DNA from 3 places in the Paenibacillus sp. LRG-1 genome. Region 3 is predicted to be linked to each of the others. Evidence: predicted binding sites of a transcription regulator. Region 3 holds the regulator's gene; each other region holds the start of a gene.

Region 1 (5,656 bases), 1.5 Mb from region 3:
TTCCCCATGCTCTTGGCTACGCCCCAAAAACCTTAGTGTCTGAAGTCCACGCAGCGAATCCGTGAAATGGTGAGATAACAGACGATAGGAACGCCACTGCTTGTCTGCCTGCTTCCGCGCCGCCAAGCCGAGCAAAATAAAAAAGCCCACCAGTATCGGCATCGTAGTCGTCAAAATCACACCTGAAATGACATCCAATGTGAAAACATACACAAGCACAAGTATAGTTACAGCCATCATGTCAATCATTCGAGGAATGGACAGTTCCAAATACGTGCGAAAACGATCTATGCCGTCCAGCGCTAGCGTCACCAACTTGCCGCTGCCTTCCTGCGCTGCAAAACCCGGCCCCCGTTCGAACAAACGTGCAAGCAGACGCTCCCGTAAGGAAGCGCCTGAAGCTTCGGCAAAACGGCCGGCTGTCCGTCGTTGCAGCCAGATCATCGTATGCCTCATTGCAAAAGCAGCGAAAAACAACGCCAGTGACGGCCAAGCCATCACCAGCGGATTTTTATCAAATAAAATCGTAACAGCCTTTGCCAAGAAGACTGCTTGTGCAATCACAGCAGCCCCCTGGAGCAGGGAAAGGGCAGCCAGTAGCAGCATTACTGGCCGAATGCCCTTTAATTCTAACCATGCCTTATCCATTAGTATTCCAAATGATCCTTCTCACTGAGACGCTTATGGAAAACAAAATAGCTCCACGCCTGATAAGCCAGCACAAAGGGTAAAAGCGTTGCTGCAACAATCGTCATGGCTTTCAGTGTGTAATGACTGGAGCTTGCATTATAAATCGTCAAATCAAAAGCACTGTTAATCGAGCTCACCATAAATCTTGGGAACAAACCAACGAATAACGAAACGAAGGTCAGCAAAATCAATGCACCTGTCATCCCGAAGGCCCATCCTTCGCGGCCCTGCTTCAGGAAGTACCACGTCAGCACATAGGCGACAATTCCCACTGCTACCGCAGCATACATAAAGGGACCGCGACGTGCAAATAAATCCGTTGCAAAATAAGTCCATACCACCATGCCAGCGAGTAAAATGCCCAATACCGGAAGAAATTTGGACGCAATCACGCGAGCACGATCCCGTACTTCTCCAATCGTCCGCAGGGAAATGAACGTCAGCCCATGCATTAGGCACATTCCGACCACTGTCAGTCCAATCCATACGGTGTATCCATTGAACACATCGGAAAATCCAGCTTTCAAATCCATGTTTTGCTGAATAGGTACACCTTTCACCAAAGCCGCAAAAGCCATACCGAACAGCATCGGCGGTAGAAAGCTACCAATCAGAATGCAGGCATCCCACGTTCCTGTCCACCATTTCCCTTCAGCCTTGCCGCGGAACTCAAAAGAAACTCCACGCAAGATCAAACCTAGCAAAATAAAGACAAATACCAGATAATATCCGCTGAACATAGTTGCATAAAAATGCGGGAAAGCGGCAAACATCGCACCTGCTGCTGTAATCAGCCACACTTCGTTGGCATCCCAAAATGGACCAATCGTATTGATCATCAAACGTTTTTGTTGGTCATTGCGCGGTACCAATCCCGTGGCCATCCCCACGCCAAAATCAAAGCCCTCCAGAAAAAAGAAACCGGTAAACAACACTGCGATCAATAAGAACCATAAATCATTTAGCGTCATTATTGTCACCCCCTTGGGCAAATGGATCATGAATTACCGTTTGCTGATGTGGCTCGATATCTGGACCTTTGCGAGCCGTACGGTAAAACAGAAATGCCAGCACACCTGTTAAAATTAAATACAATGTGGTAAATGAGATGAACGAGAACAGCACTTCTCCTGCCACAACCGTAGGCGAAACAGAATCTTTTGTTTGAAGCAAACCAAATACAGTCCACGGTTGGCGACCTATTTCGGTCATGATCCAACCAGCAGTATTCCCAATGAATGGAAGGGATATCCCCCATATCATAAGACGGAAGAACCAGCGATGTGAACCTTCCAGCTTTTTACGGAACGTCAGGTAAGCACCGTATAAAGCGAGTGCAATCATGCCACATCCCGCCGCAATCATAATACGGAAGCTCCAGAACGTGGTACGTACTGGCGGGATATAATCGCCCGGACCATAGGTTTTTTCATATTCTGCTTGAAGCTCATTCATACCAGGCACAGAGCCGGAAAATTTACTATAAGATAGAAAACTCAGAGCAAAAGGAACTTTAATTTCAAAGGTATTTTCCTTCTTTTCAGGATCAATACCCGCGATAACTGTCCAAGGAGCGGGGTCACCGCTGTTCTCCCATAAGCCCTCACTGGCAGCCATCTTCATCGGTTGTGTTTTCACTAAATATTGAGCCTGACCATGACCAAACAAAGGAATAGCAATGGCACTGATTAAGGCAACAATAATGCTCAATTTAAAAGAAGGTTTAAAAAAGTCCATATTCTTTTTGTGCATCAGCTTCCATGCACTGATACCCGCGATAAGAAATGCCCCCGTTGCAAAAGCAGCAAACAACGTATGCGGAAATTCCCATAACAGTTGTTCATTCGTTAACAGAGCAGCAAAATCTTTCATTTCTGCACGTCCATTTTGAATCTCATATCCTACTGGACGCTGCATGAATGAATTAGCAGCTAGAATCCACAACGCCGATAACATCGTACCGATAGATACCAGCCACATACAGATTAAATGGACCGTTTTGGACAATCTTTCCCAACCGAATACCCATAATCCGATAAAGGTCGATTCCAGGAAAAATGCAAGCAGCGCTTCGATCGCCAGCGGCGTACCGAATACATCACCCACAAAACGGGAAAAGTCCGACCAGTTCATCCCGAACTGGAATTCTTGCAAAATCCCGGTGACTACGCCCAATGCAAAGTTAATCAGCAGAAACGTTCCCCAGAATTGAGCCATTTTTTTGTACAAGTCATTTTTTTTGATAACATACATAGTCTCCATAATTGCCACCAATAACGACAATCCAATGGAGATCGGCACATAAACAAAGTGAAGAATCGTTGTAGTTGCAAACTGCAACCGTGCCAAATCCAATACGTCCATGATGTTGCTCCTCCCCCTGCACTTCTCTTAACATTGATTTATAGTGTCTGTAATCTGAAGTCTTCTACATTTGTGATAGTATTCACATTCTTACATATGCAGCGGTCACTTTTTAGAAAATGACTCACTCAACTACCTTCACCATGGTTGTCATGATCCGGCTTCAGATTATCCCCATTATATAGAATAAATTTAAATGAAATAGAATCGAAAATGTGAACATCGTGTCAAATCTGTGTCATAACGATGGCGATTTGATGAAAACGGCCTAAACTACATAATAAATGTGACATTTTCGATTGATCTATCCATTTATCCGCCATAAAAAAAGAGCCTCTCTTCGTTCGGAGGTCGTACCTCCGACATCTGTAAGAGAGACTTCATAGCGTTGAACCTAGGGATTCTATCAACAGCCATCTGTTCCTCCGTTCTTTTGAACCCGATTACGGTAGGAGGAAGGTGACATTCCAACATACTTTTTAAATTTACTATGAAAATAATCTGCATTCGCATATCCTACGCGTTCCGCCACCTGGTGCACCTTAATTCCTTGAGCAAGCAATTCTCTTGCTCGCTCAATCCTCACCTTATCCAGGTAGGCATTAAAGGCCTCGCCAGTATGACTTTTGAACAGTTTGCCCAAATAGCCACTATTGTAATTGAACATATCTGCCAGTAACTCCAGTCGCAAATTTTCATCATAATGACTATGTATAAAGTCAATCATTTGTTTCATGATGATGCCCTTGCCACCAGATTCAGTCTGGCCAATCCATTGCAACACATGCTCCAGCGAGTGATCCACCAGCTCGCCCAATGTGGAATAAGCATATACATCGATTATAAAGCTGGAGTGCTCCTCTAGCACGGTTCGGCTGTGATCCTGTCCGGCTGCATACTTGTTCAACGCCAGTGTGAATGTTTGGGCGAACGCCGCCTTGATTGCAGATTCTGTGCGATAAATCCGTGGAAATTGGCCTTCCATTTCCTTAATGACACGGGTTGCAGCTTCACTATTAGCCATATCTAGCGCATAATACAGCTTTTCTGCATAACGTAGGGGATCATCTGTGGCACTATCAGACGCTCCACTCCTTTCAGTCTCGACTGTCTCCAATTCGTGTAGGTCTCCGGAAAGCATGGCTCTTTCTGCCCGGAACAAAAACGTACGTTCTAACAATCGTAGTGCCTGCTCAAAAGACCTGGGAATGTCGTTAAGAATGGCTACAGGATCACCGGCAGCCACATAAATTTCCTTTGCCCACGGCTTTAGCTCCTGTCGCCAAGCAGCCAGTAACTGAACAGCATCTTTCTCCGTTTTTAACGTGGCGGGAAGCAAAAGACCCATATATATTCCAGCCTCAAACACGATACCTCTGCCCTGCTCATGGCACAATTCTGTTAGCCGCTGCTTTGCTGCCGCCAGCCGAGCTTGCCGATCCCAGTCAGGAATACGTAAATCGAGCAGAATAACCTGATAGCTACTCCAGTCCAACTCTGGTAACACGGGCTGTTGTCCATGTTTTCCGTTACCGCTTTGATGTTCAGCTTGCTTGGATGCTCTGTGAAGAGAATCGCTGCTTTCCACAGCATTACGAGCATGCTCTTGATGAACCGGAAACAATAGTGCTTCGATCCAATTACGCTCATGGGAAGGCGGACTTCCCCATTTGCCATCTTCTTTCTCGTCCTCAATGTTTTGCCGTACCCGTTTCAACTCTGTCGTCATTTCTTCCTCATCAACTGGCTTCAGTAGGTAGCCATCCACCCCGAAGCCCATGGCTTGCCGTGCATAATCAAAGTCTGCATATCCGCTTAATATGAGAAAGTGAAACGGCTCTCCGTTCTTTTCACGTATGCTTCGTATGACCTCCAGCCCACTCATCCCGGGCATACGAATATCTACAATGACCAGCTCCGGTCGATGCTCTCCGAACTTATCCAGAGCCTCGCGTCCGTTCCCTGCCGTATCGACAATACGGAAGCCACAATTCCCCCAGTCAATAATGGAGGACAATCCTTCACGAATCGCAGGCTCATCATCTACAATCATTGCTTTATACATTCGACTCTTCCCCCCTTGGTATGGAAAAGTATACGGTTGTTCCTTCTTGTAATGCGCTTTCAATATGCAGTCCATAACGTTCGCCGTACATCAATGTTAGACGTTGATGTACATTACGCAGGCCAATACTGCTTCCTTCCGGCTCTTCCGTCCCCCTGATCCGAGCTAGCAGACGGGTCAGTTGCCCAGCTTCCATGCCAATCCCATCATCTTCTACTTTAATTTTTAGCTCTCTTCGTTCTATTGCAATATCTACCTTCACGGTAACTGGCTCTTCCTTATTTTCCAGGCCATGAATGACTGCATTTTCCACCAGCGGTTGTATGATTAAGGGAGGAATCGACAGGTCCGTCGCGCTTTCTTCCAAATTCACTTCATAAATCAAACGATTTCCAAATCTGAACTGCTGAATTTGTAAATAGGATCGCACCATATCCAGCTCCTGTAGTACCGTCGTTTTACCACTGCCAATCTCCAGATTCCGGCGCATCAGCCTGCCAAGCAAACGCACCGTCGTTGCAATTTCCGCTTCCCCAT
Region 2 (5,656 bases), 2.0 Mb from region 3:
GAGGTTAAAGGGGACATACCATGAGACCACTGGATTACAATCAGCTTGAGCAATTAGCGAAAATAGTGAGAGTCACGCCGGAGGATGCAGTATATTCCGGCCCAGTGGCCGAATGGCTTGAACCAGAGAAGCTCCGCTCTGTAATGGAGTACTATAGCGATCTTCTGCGTGCTGAAGACGATTTGACCGCAGCTGTTTATTTTGTGAACCAGTTGCGTGGTCTCGTGTTTGCACAGCATTTTATGGTGTCACTGTGTGAACGCCGTTTGGATCTGTCCGTTTCTAATCTCAGATTTCATATTTGTTATGAAGGTCAATATCCCTCTATTAGCCTCCAGGTCATCGACCTAACAGAGCTGGACAATACGCGGAACAATGGGGATGACCATTCTTCCGAACAGGCTCAGCAAGTGTTACGTGACTTTTACAGTTTGCAGATGCGGCCCATATTGGAGGCAATAGCTGCAGTGGGGAGCGCATCTATTGGGCAAATGTGGGGACAGTTTCCGTTGACATTGCTGTATTTTAAGGATAGAGTACAGCCATCGTTGACTGATCCTCAGGATGTGGAGCACTTTGAACAAGATTATATGTATGTGACACGTGAGCTGGAGGGAGAGGTATTCGGGCGTAAAAGAAATCCGTTTACGGTTCGTCTCATTGAATTGGACAATCCTTACCGCCCCGGTGAAAATACCTACATGAAACCGTCCTGTTGCCAATATTACAAGACAGGTGGAGGCCAGCGGTATTGTTATGCTTGCCCAAAAATGTCCGCTTCCGAACGCGAAGAACGCAGACTCGAAGTGATGGCATCACGGTAAAGTCACTGTGGATGTTGGCATGTCCGTCACGTTTTGGTTAAAATAGGTTATGTAACCTAAACCAAGCGACACGAAGGAGGATGCTGTATGTCTGTCTATTCACATAATGCCGTAACACCAGCGAATCAGGAGGTTTCTCTGGATACTTACACCGGTAAGGTGCTGGTTATTGCGAATACCGCCAGTAAATGTGGACTTACCCCGCAATATGGGGATTTGCAAAAGCTTTATGACGAATATAAGGATCGGGGATTAGTTGTATTAGGATTTCCTTGCAACCAATTTGGCGGTCAGGAGCCGGGCAGCAGCGAGGAAGCGGCTGAATTTTGCCAATTGAATTATGGGGTTAGTTTCCCGATATTCGCCAAAGTGGACGTCAACGGACCGGATACAGCGCCTCTGTTTGAATATTTAAAACAGCAACAGCCTGGAGAACAGGAAGATGGGACAATTCAGTGGAATTTCACGAAATTCATTGTGAATCGTGAAGGTGTACCTGTGGGTCGTTTTGAACCGAAGGAGTCACCAGAAGCGATGAAAGCAGCTATTGAGCAATTGCTATAGTAGCTTCGCTTTAATTCCAACGTATATGTTTAAAAAGGGTCTGATTTCCGGAATGTCTCCGGGAAACGGACCTTTTTTGTTCTCTACATATGCATTTGTTTAAGGTGTGTTGCATCATGTGAAGGTCGATTCCAAGGGCATAATCAGGAGGCTTACAGGGAAAACTGGATGGAGCAAAGAAACATTTCAGCAAACGACTGAACTCGTATATCCTTTCTTTTTTAAATGTGGACAAATTGTGAATATCTTAAAAAGCTATTGTAATGTGAAAAATATCACACTATAATAAGTGCATGAAGTGAAATAAATCACAAACGCAAACGAGCTGTTTACGTGAAACTATTCACAATTATTATACATTTTATGCCCACACACCAAGGAGGAATTTAACATGAAAGTAGCAGTTATCGGATGTACACACGCAGGCACGGCAGCTATCGTCAACACAGCTAAATGTTATCCAGATGCCGAAATTACCGTTTATGAGCGTAATGATAATATTTCATTCTTATCTTGTGGTATTGCGCTGTACGTAGGTGGTGTCGTCAAAGATCCGCACGGACTGTTTTATTCGTCTCCAGATAAACTGGCTGACTTGGGTGTAGAGACCAAGATGCTTCATGAGGTAACGAGTGTGGATACGGCAGGCAAGACGCTGCATGCACGTAATCTCCAAACAGGTGAAGAATTTACAGACACATTTGATAAATTAATTGTGACCACAGGATCATGGCCTATTATTCCGAAGCTGGAAGGCATTGAACTTGATCATATTTTGCTCTGTAAAAACTATAATCATTCGAATGATATCATTGAGAAAGCCCAGCATGTACAGAACATTACAGTCGTCGGAGCTGGATACATTGGTGTTGAACTGGTAGAAGCTTTCCAAATGAACGGTAAAAATGTAACACTGATCGACAGTGCTGATCGTATATTGAATAAGTATTTGGACCATGAGTATACAGACCGGATTGAAAGTTCCCTGAAGGAACATGGCATTAAGCTGGTACTTGGCGAGACGGTGAGTCGTTTTGAGGGTACGAACGGTAAGGTAAGTAAAGTCGTGACCTCTAAAGGAGAATATGAAACAGAGCTTGTTATTCTCTGCATCGGTTTCCGACCTCAAACGGATCTGCTCAAAGGTCAGGTAGATATGTTGCCTAACGGTGCGATCATTGTGGATAACTATATGCAAAGTAGCTGCCCGGACGTGTTTGCAGCAGGTGACAGCTGTGCAATCCGCTATAATCCGACAGGCAAAACGGCTTATATCCCTTTGGCAACCAACGCAGTTCGTATGGGTACGCTGGTAGCACGTAATCTGGTACAACCAACCATTGCCTACATGGGAACCCAAGGAACTTCGGGTATCAAAATTTACGAAGACAATATTGCAGGAACAGGCATGACGGAAGCGGCGGCAACGGACGAAGGCATGACTGTAGAAGCTGTAACCATTGAAGACAGCTACCGGCCTGAATTTATGCCAACCTCCGAAAAGGTATTACTGAAAGTGGTATATGAGCAGGAGACACGGAGAATTTTGGGGGCACAAATTATGTCGAAGGTGGATTTGACGCAATCCATTAACACGCTATCCGTAGCCATTCAAAATCATATGACCATTGACCAGTTGGCCTTTGTCGATTTCTTCTTCCAGCCACATTATAACAAGCCTTGGAATTTCCTGAACGCAGCAGGTTTACAAGCATTGCCTACAATATCCGAACGGAACCCAGTTACTGTATAATTCGGTTTGTCTGTGACATTGTTCATAAGTTTGTCAACAATCTGAGACGTATGGACGAATCCTTATAGTACAATATAGAGTAGCATAAGGATTAGGGGGTAAGTAGCTTATGGATTTGTTTTATATCCTTTTTCTTGTAGTCGTAGCGCTGGTAGGCCTCGGTGGAGTTATTTGGTTCTTGAGAGCAGTTGAAAAGGAAGAATACAACTAAATGCAAAGCGCGTAGTAGCGCAGTAGATGTAATAATACAGAAAAGACAGTCCTTTTTCCAAGGGCTGTTTTTTTAATGCTTGATAAAGTGATTTTTTTCACAAACATAATCACTGATTTTAAATAAAATATGAAAGAAGAACATTTTAGTGAAAAGATATTAAAGGAGCGGGGACATATGGCGAGCTATAAACCGGGGCAAATTGCCGAAAAGACGGTGGAAACAGGAGTGGCCAAGGCGAACAACCCGTGGACTGTGGCGGTGGTACTGGGATTTTTGGCAGGTGCATTTATTGCACTCGGGTTTTTGCTGGATATACGTGTTATTGCAAGTGCGCCTAAAGAATGGGGAAGCATTGCCACCTTTATTGGAGCTGCGGTGTTCCCTGTAGGTCTGGTATTAGTTTTGATCGCCGGCGGAGAATTGCTGACCGGCAATATGATGGCGGTTCCTTTGGCGAGATGGGCAGGACGGATTAAGACAGGGGCCATGCTTCGTAATTTGGCGATTATTACGCTCAGTAATTTTGCGGGTGCGTTATTCGTTGCATTTTTCTTTGGCCATGTGCTGGGTTTGACAGAAACGGGCCCTTACCTGGACAAAGTGGTGGATATGGCAGGACATAAGCTACATGAAAGCTTTTTGCAGTCTTTTATATCGGGTATAGGATGTAACTGGCTCGTAGCACTGGCTGTATGGCTGGCTTATAGCACAGACTCAATTGGCGGCAAAATTATGGGGATTTGGTTCCCGACCATGGCCTTTGTCGCTATTGGATTTCAGCACGTTGTTGCCAATATGTTTCTCATTCCGGCGGCTATTTTTGCAGGCCACTTTTCATGGGCAGATTATGTTATGAACTTCATTCCGGTCTGGCTGGGAAATTTGGTAGGAGGTAGCCTGTTTGTGGCTGGAGCCTACTGGTTGGCCTATTTGAAAAAGCCTCAAGCCAACGCACATCCAGTGAATGAATCTCCAACCACTTCTTCGGTTGCACATCAAATCCGTTGAGTGACCCTGCTTAATTACGGCACTTTAAACAGCAATAAACAAAGCAAATCCGCCATGACAGGCCCGGGGGAACGAAACCTGTCATGGCGGATTTTTTTGGGAGTGGTCCATGATTTGGCATGGAGGATGAGTGTGCTCTCGTCCCATAATGCCTTGATCTCTTTTACCCTCGGTAAGATATGATGAAACAGGATGTCGAAAAAAATTATGATTCTTAAAAAAATCCGTTTTGCTCTATGCAGCAGACGGATTTTTTTAATATTTTGGAGAGCGGCTGTGTGGGAAAATCCTTCTCTTGCCATAGGCCAAAGCTGTGGATATGATAAGATCAGTGTAATTTTTGGAAACGGTAACGGAAAGGAGCATCAACACTATGGATCATCGCAATAGCGCGCCTCCTGAGGCCACGCTTCAACAAGACTTACAGAGGGGACAGCGGATGACGGAGCAGCAGGACGGTATTTTTCCGGCTGTATGCCCGTTAGATTGCCCGGATACGTGTGGGCTCCTGCTTCACAAGGAAAATGGAAAGATAGTCAAGGTCACTGGGAACCCGGATCATCCTATTACCAAAGGCGCTATTTGTAACAAAGTTCGCAATATGACGGAGCGGGTATATGATCCTGATCGGGTGCTCTATCCGTTGAAACGTATAGGCCCCAAAGGAGAAGGGAAGTTTGAACGAATTAGCTGGGAGGAAGCGGTCGATACCATTACAGGTCGATTCAAGGAGCTGATACGTACGGACGGATCGGAATCTATTCTCCCCTACAGCTTTTATGGCAATATGGGCGTATTGAGTGTGGATGGAATGGATCGCCGATTTTTTAATGCGCTGGGTTCAAGCCAACTGGATCAGACGATTTGCAGCGTGGCTGGGAATGAAGGCTGGGCATCCGTTATGGGCTTTAAGGGCGGCACCAGCCCGGAGGACACGGAGGATGCAGACCTCATTATTGTGTGGGGTGGAAATGTCATTAGCACCAACATGCATCAGGTCGTTTTGGCTGAGAAGGCACGTAAAAAGGGTGCTAAGGTGGTCGTTATTGACGTTCATCGCAACCGGACGGCGCAATGGGCGGATTGGTTCATTCCGTTATATCCGGGGACGGATACGGCGCTCGCGCTGGGTGTTATGAATGTGCTGTTCGCTCAGGGACTGACGGACGACGAATTTTTACATCGCTACACGGTAGGCCATGAGGAACTGCGCGAGCATGTTAAGACATATACACCAGAGCGAGTTTCGCGGATTACCGGCGTGCCGGAAGCAGATATTATCCGTTTAGCGGA
Region 3 (5,656 bases):
ACATTTCAACAAATTCACTACCTGAGGCTGCAACAAATACAGAATTAGTGTAGTGTGCCGCTGCCTTCGCCATCAGCGTTTTTCCTGTTCCCGGAGGACCAGTGAGCAAAACGCCTTTTAATGGACGGATACCAAACTTGGAAATTTCATCATGTCGATTCAAAAAATCCAGGGCCTCGCGCAGTTCCTGCTTAGCGCTTTCTTGCCCACCGATTTCCTCAAAAGTCAGCTTGTCCGGACCATTTTTTTTACGTTTACGCTCTTGCCCAGCACCTACGGCCAAACCGCCACGCGCATGCATAAGCATTAACAAGCCGCTGAACATCACGCCAGCAACCAGAAGAGGGATAATATTTACCCCAATAAAAACGAGAAATATAATGGTTACCGGCACAATGCCGATTAATATTTCCTTAATCCATCTAGGCATTAGGCCATACCCCCATTTGCTGAGATTGACGTGGCAAAACGATAAACTTGGTCGCTTTACCTTCGCTGAGTCGGATATAGACATTGTTCGAATCCATGTCGGTATCAGCTTTGATACCCGTCTTTTTCTTTTTCATCTGCTCAACTGTAGATGAAATTTGAGTATACTTTTTATTTTCCATCGCTTCGGCCACAGGAAACATAGCCTCAGACCACCATTGATTCAGTGCTGAATTGGAACGATCTGCGATATCCAACTTAATGGTGCGGCTGCCAATGATGGATTGTCCTTTTTGCTTAACCACATCGACCAATCTGGCCACATCCGCCTGCGGTTTGAGATCTAGTTTCAATACAACCTGATCCTGTTTAATATCTATTTGAGCGCTTGTCACGCCTGGATATTGAGATACCAGTTTTTCCAGAGGACTTTGCATTGTAACCTGACGGTAAATGAACCATCCCCCAAATAGCAGCAAAGCTGCCAAAACTGCCGCCACAACGATAGGAACTACACGCAATTTCAAACAACATCCTCCTCTCAAAATGTAAAACCCAGAAGAAACGGGACGAATGTCAACAAACAACCAAATTGCATGATCTTATAGTGATCAGCAATTCTTTTTTCTATCATTTTTGTCTATCACTTATAAAATATAGTATATCATAACGTATATCTAATATCGAAGGCAATGTGTGGAGGAGTTGTGATGAGGCAAAATCTTTGGTTATGGTGGAGGCGAGACGCTGCGTGTAGGATTTGATCTTACGATCGCTGTTGCCACCGGATTTTTTCGATTAGATTCTTATGGGGAAAATCCGGCGGCAAAGGCGAACGCTCCGCTTCTCCAGATTCAAATCCTCCACTCCGCTATTGCCCGCCACAAAGATGAATTTGACCTAGGAGAGAAGATGGATAGGTAAAGATGCTTCACTGGCTTTCAGCCAGCTTTACGGCATAGCAAAACCAAAAGACGTAAATACGAATTTTGTCGTATTTACGTCTTTTTCTTGAGCTTTTAATCATTTACTAGTCATTCATTCCACATTTGCCAATCCTCACACCAGCTCAGTTATTGGGCAAAGTATATTTCACACCCGTCGCTACCCCATCTGAGAAACGATAAAAGGTGTAGTAATGATGACTTCCATCATCGTAAAACAACTGCCACACATATTCGCCATTGAACACACTCGGCTGAAGCCTTACAATTTTTGCACCTGGAAGCTGCTGCTGAATTATTGCCGTCATTTTTTGCTCATCGACTCCGTTCTTCAGCAACTCGGTGTGAACACCGCTATTATCTGCGGCAGGTACGTTAGGTTGTCCTTCCACTTTTTGAAAAGGAACCCACACCATTATATTTTCATTCTGTGCATTTTTCCCTTGAACCACCCAGTATACCTGATCCCACACAGACTTCCATGTTTGAGTCGTGCTAACCAGACCACCTGATTGCTTGGCCTTAATGATAGCAGCATTTTCCTCAGCCACCTGGTCTTGAGTAACATAGGAATAATACCAGAAAATGCTGATCAGGATCAGTATCACGGCCAAAATGGCGACCGCTATCCACTTTTTCTTATTTTTCAAACCCGTGCTTCCTCTCTAAGGGGATGTGACACCTAAATTAGCGCGACAGCAGCCCTTCAAAGGCGGCTTGTGCCTCATGTTTGATACGTTCCTCGTCCATAGTCAGGCATTCGCCGTTTTTCACAACCTGGCGACCGTCTACCCACACATGAGCCACGTCCTTGGCGCTTGCAGAGTATACCGCATGGGAAATAAGATCTGTACGCGGCAAGAAATGTGCCTGATTCAGATCCAACGCGATAAAGTCAGCCTTGTTGCCCGCTGCCAACGCTCCTACTTCTTTTAAACCAATCGACTTTGCACCGTATTCTGTTGCAAGACGCAGCGCTTCACTTGCAGGAACTGCCGTAGGGTCACCGGATACACCCTTGTGAATAAGTGCCGCCAGACGCATTTCCTCGAACATATCCAGGTTATTATTGCTGGCAGGACCATCCGTTCCGAGAGAAACAGTAACCCCTGCACGCAGCAATTCAGGCACTCTGGCCACACCACTTGCCAGCTTCAAGTTGCTACCAGGATTGTGCGAAACCGCTACACCACTTTCAGCCAGTAAAGCTATTTCTTCGTCGTTCAAATGAACGCCATGGGCAACAAGCGAAGGACGGGAGAAAAAGCCAAGCTTATCCAAATGTGCAACTGGACGCAAACCGTAGTCGCGTATGTTTTGCTCCACTTCGGCGATCGTCTCAGACATGTGCGTATGCAGTGGCAAGTCCAGATCATGCGCAGCTTGTACGAATTTTTCAATAAACGCAGGTGGACATGTGTATGGCGCGTGCGGAGACATCATCGTTGTAATACGCCCGTCTGCTTTACCATGCCAGTTACGCGCAAAAGTCACGGCCTCAGCCAGCTTGATTCGCTGTTCTTCTTCCGAGCATAGTCCAATTGCTCCACGCATCAGACTTGCACGAATACCTGACTCTTCAGCTACACGAGCCACCTCATCCATATGATCGTACATATCCAGGAAGGTCGTTGTTCCACCTTTCAGCATTTCCAGCACAGACAAGGACGTACCCCAGTACACGTCCGTAGATGTAAACTTGGCTTCCATAGGCCACATTTTCTCCTGAAGCCATACTTGAAGTGCCAAGTCATCTCCATGCCCACGCAGCAGAGACATCGCCGCATGACCATGAGTATTAATCAGACCAGGTAAAAACAATAGCCCCTTACCATCGATCGCTTCCGTCTCTTCCTCACCCGCAGGCAAAGTCTCGCCAATATAAGTAATACGGCTATCCTCCACAATCATAAAACCATGGACTACCCCAGCTTCTGATCCATTTACGGCAAAAGAGCCGTTTTTAATCATCCATTTATTCACTGTCATATTGTGTTTCTTCCTTTCCGTCCTCCAAATAATAAGCGAGGCTAAGCAAATCAGTTGTAAAGTCTGTGGCATGAATCCGAATGTTGGCCGGTGCCTTGAGAGTAGTCGGTGCAAAGTTCAGGATCGCTCCAATTCCGCTCTCAATAAGCCTGTCAGCCACGTGCTGTGCTTCAAAATCAGGTACGGTAATAATCCCGATTCGAATGTTTTTTTCTTTCACAGTCGCTTCCAGTTCATCCATCGGTTGAACGACCAATGTATTGATCTTGGTCCCTACCTTATCCGGAAACGCATCAAATACTGCGACAATCTTCATATTGTCTTTTAAATAAGCGTTATAATTCGAAAGGGCTTGCCCCAGATTACCCGCACCGACCAATACGACATTAATTTGCTGGTCGATTTTCAGGATATGGCGTATTTTCTCAATTAGATAAGAAACATCATAACCGATACCCTTCCGACCAAAATCTCCAAAATAGGCGAGATCTTTACGGATTTGGGCCGGGTTCAAATCTAGCCTCTGTCCCAACTCTTGAGAAGAGACCGTAGCCACCTCCCGTTTGTGAAGTGCATTCAGATAACGTAAATATACGGGTAACCTCCGTACGACAGCCTCTGAAATTTTATCTGATTTCATACTTGCTCCCCCTAATTGTAACGAACATACTTAGTGTCCGTCCGTTATGCCTCTGTCTCCGGGGCGGATTGGAGCCATTCGGCGATGCGGGGCACCATTTGCTCCGATGGCATATGCTCCATTTTTGGTCCCGGTAACGAGTACAAAAAGTGCTTTCCGTAATAGGATTCGATCACACGCGTATCGTAAACGATAACGACCCCGTGGTCGCTCGCTGTACGTACTAACCGACCAAATCCCTGTTTGAAGCGAATGACCGCTTGTGGTACAGACAGCTTCATAAATGGATTCTTCTTCTGCTGCTGAAGCAGCTCGCTTTTTGCCTCCAGCAACGGGTGATTCGGCGGTTGAAACGGCAAGCGAACAATGGCCAGACAAGTCAGAGCCTTTCCTGGAATATCGACGCCTTCCCAGAAGCTGCTGGTTCCCAGCAATACAGAAGCTTTGGCTTCCTGAAAACGGCGGGTTAGCTTGCTGCGACTCCCACTGTCCACACCTTGTCCCAGCACAGTAATTTCGCTGGATGCTAAGGCCTCTTTGAGCGGCTCATACACTTGCCGGAGCATCCGATAGGAAGTAAACAGAACGAGCATTCTCCCCCGCGTCGCCTGAGCAGTCGCTCCTAGAGAGCTAACGAGCATATCTACAAAGTGTGCATCTCCTACACTGCCCTTCACGCTTGGGAAATCCCGTGGAATGACCAGCAACACCTGATCCCTGTAATTAAAGGGTGACGGGAGCTGCGAAGTCATCAGCCGCTCTTGATCTGCGGCCTCCTGCAAGCCGAGCTGATCGATCATGTACTGAAACGACTTATCTACCGATAAGGTAGCAGACGTCAGAATAATGCTTCTTTTTTTGTCAAAAAACATTTCTTTCAACTGGCGGCTCACATCGACGGGCACCGCATAAAATTGCAATGATTTACTACGGAATTGCCCACTCGCTTCGAGCCAGTATACGGTTGTTTCATCATCGAGTCGGATAAAAAAGCGCAAATTTTCTCGGATTCCCGCCAAATCCTTGAGCAGACCCGTGATATCTGTAATAAGGCTATCTGCCGCATAATCGTCATGTTCTTCCTTGACGTCCAGCATCAGCTTGTCGCCCTTGCGCAAAATTTCGCTCATCGTTACATATAGCTGATTTTCCAAAGCCCCCGCCTGATCCCACTTTGCAGGCTTGGCCGAAGGTTTGAGACGGGAAGAAAACTGTCCTGTTTCACCCGGTGTCGCATCGCTTCGCTCTGGCAACATGCCAAACAGCTTGTCGCTTAGCAGGTCCCAAGTTTCCTTAACCTCTAACACGAGCGGATACAGCTGGTCGATGGTTGAGGCCCAATCCGCCGACTTCTCGTGCCCCGATTTCGCCAACTGTTGACGAAGTGAAGGCAGTTGTCCATTCTTGCTGTCTTTGAACAGTCGCGTCAGTGTATGCACGAGTGTGAAATATTTCATATGCATACCTAGGTGCTTACCAGCTACTTCCTCCAGGTGATGAGCTTCATCAATCACCAGATGTTCATAGCTCGGCAACAACTGGTGACTGGCTTTGACGTCTGTGAACAACTTAGAGTGATTCGTAATAACGACATCCGCTATTCCTGCTTCATGGCGTGCACGATGATAATAGCATTTGCGGAACCATGGACAAG

The links. The regulator Rex, encoded in region 3, represses fermentation and respiration genes when NADH is low (regulators of the CRP and FNR family bind a similar motif). The targets are predictions, from matches to a motif close to TTGTGAAATATTTCACAA.
Region 1: a site for Rex is predicted at 3,125-3,142, ahead of ACUUJN_RS22465 (cytochrome ubiquinol oxidase subunit I). Genes of this name have one in related genera too.
Region 2: a site for Rex is predicted at 3,438-3,455, ahead of ACUUJN_RS24590 (formate/nitrite transporter family protein). Genes of this name have one in related genera too.

Annotation. Positions count from the first base shown of each region.
Region 1 covers NZ_CM170126.1:5,045,791-5,051,446, forward strand. The annotation lists gene cydD (thiol reductant ABC exporter subunit CydD) at 1-648, opposite strand, end outside; gene cydB (cytochrome d ubiquinol oxidase subunit II) at 648-1,661, opposite strand; gene ACUUJN_RS22465 (cytochrome ubiquinol oxidase subunit I) at 1,648-3,054, opposite strand; gene ACUUJN_RS22470 (response regulator) at 3,461-5,119, opposite strand; gene ACUUJN_RS22475 (cache domain-containing sensor histidine kinase) at 5,112-5,656, opposite strand, start outside.
Region 2 covers NZ_CM170126.1:5,556,548-5,562,203, reverse strand. The annotation lists gene ACUUJN_RS24610 (ABC transporter ATP-binding protein) at 1-8, shown strand, start outside; gene ACUUJN_RS24605 (hypothetical protein) at 21-824, shown strand; gene ACUUJN_RS24600 (glutathione peroxidase) at 912-1,388, shown strand; gene ACUUJN_RS24595 (FAD-dependent oxidoreductase) at 1,780-3,141, shown strand; gene ACUUJN_RS24590 (formate/nitrite transporter family protein) at 3,530-4,363, shown strand; gene ACUUJN_RS24585 (molybdopterin-containing oxidoreductase family protein) at 4,737-5,656, shown strand, end outside.
Region 3 covers NZ_CM170126.1:3,542,724-3,548,379, forward strand. The annotation lists gene ACUUJN_RS15665 (AAA family ATPase) at 1-430, opposite strand, end outside; gene ACUUJN_RS15670 (hypothetical protein) at 423-956, opposite strand; gene ACUUJN_RS15675 (cell wall elongation regulator TseB-like domain-containing protein) at 1,499-2,023, opposite strand; gene ACUUJN_RS15680 (amidohydrolase) at 2,061-3,362, opposite strand; gene ACUUJN_RS15685 (redox-sensing transcriptional repressor Rex) at 3,349-4,002, opposite strand; gene dinG (ATP-dependent DNA helicase DinG) at 4,047-5,656, opposite strand, start outside.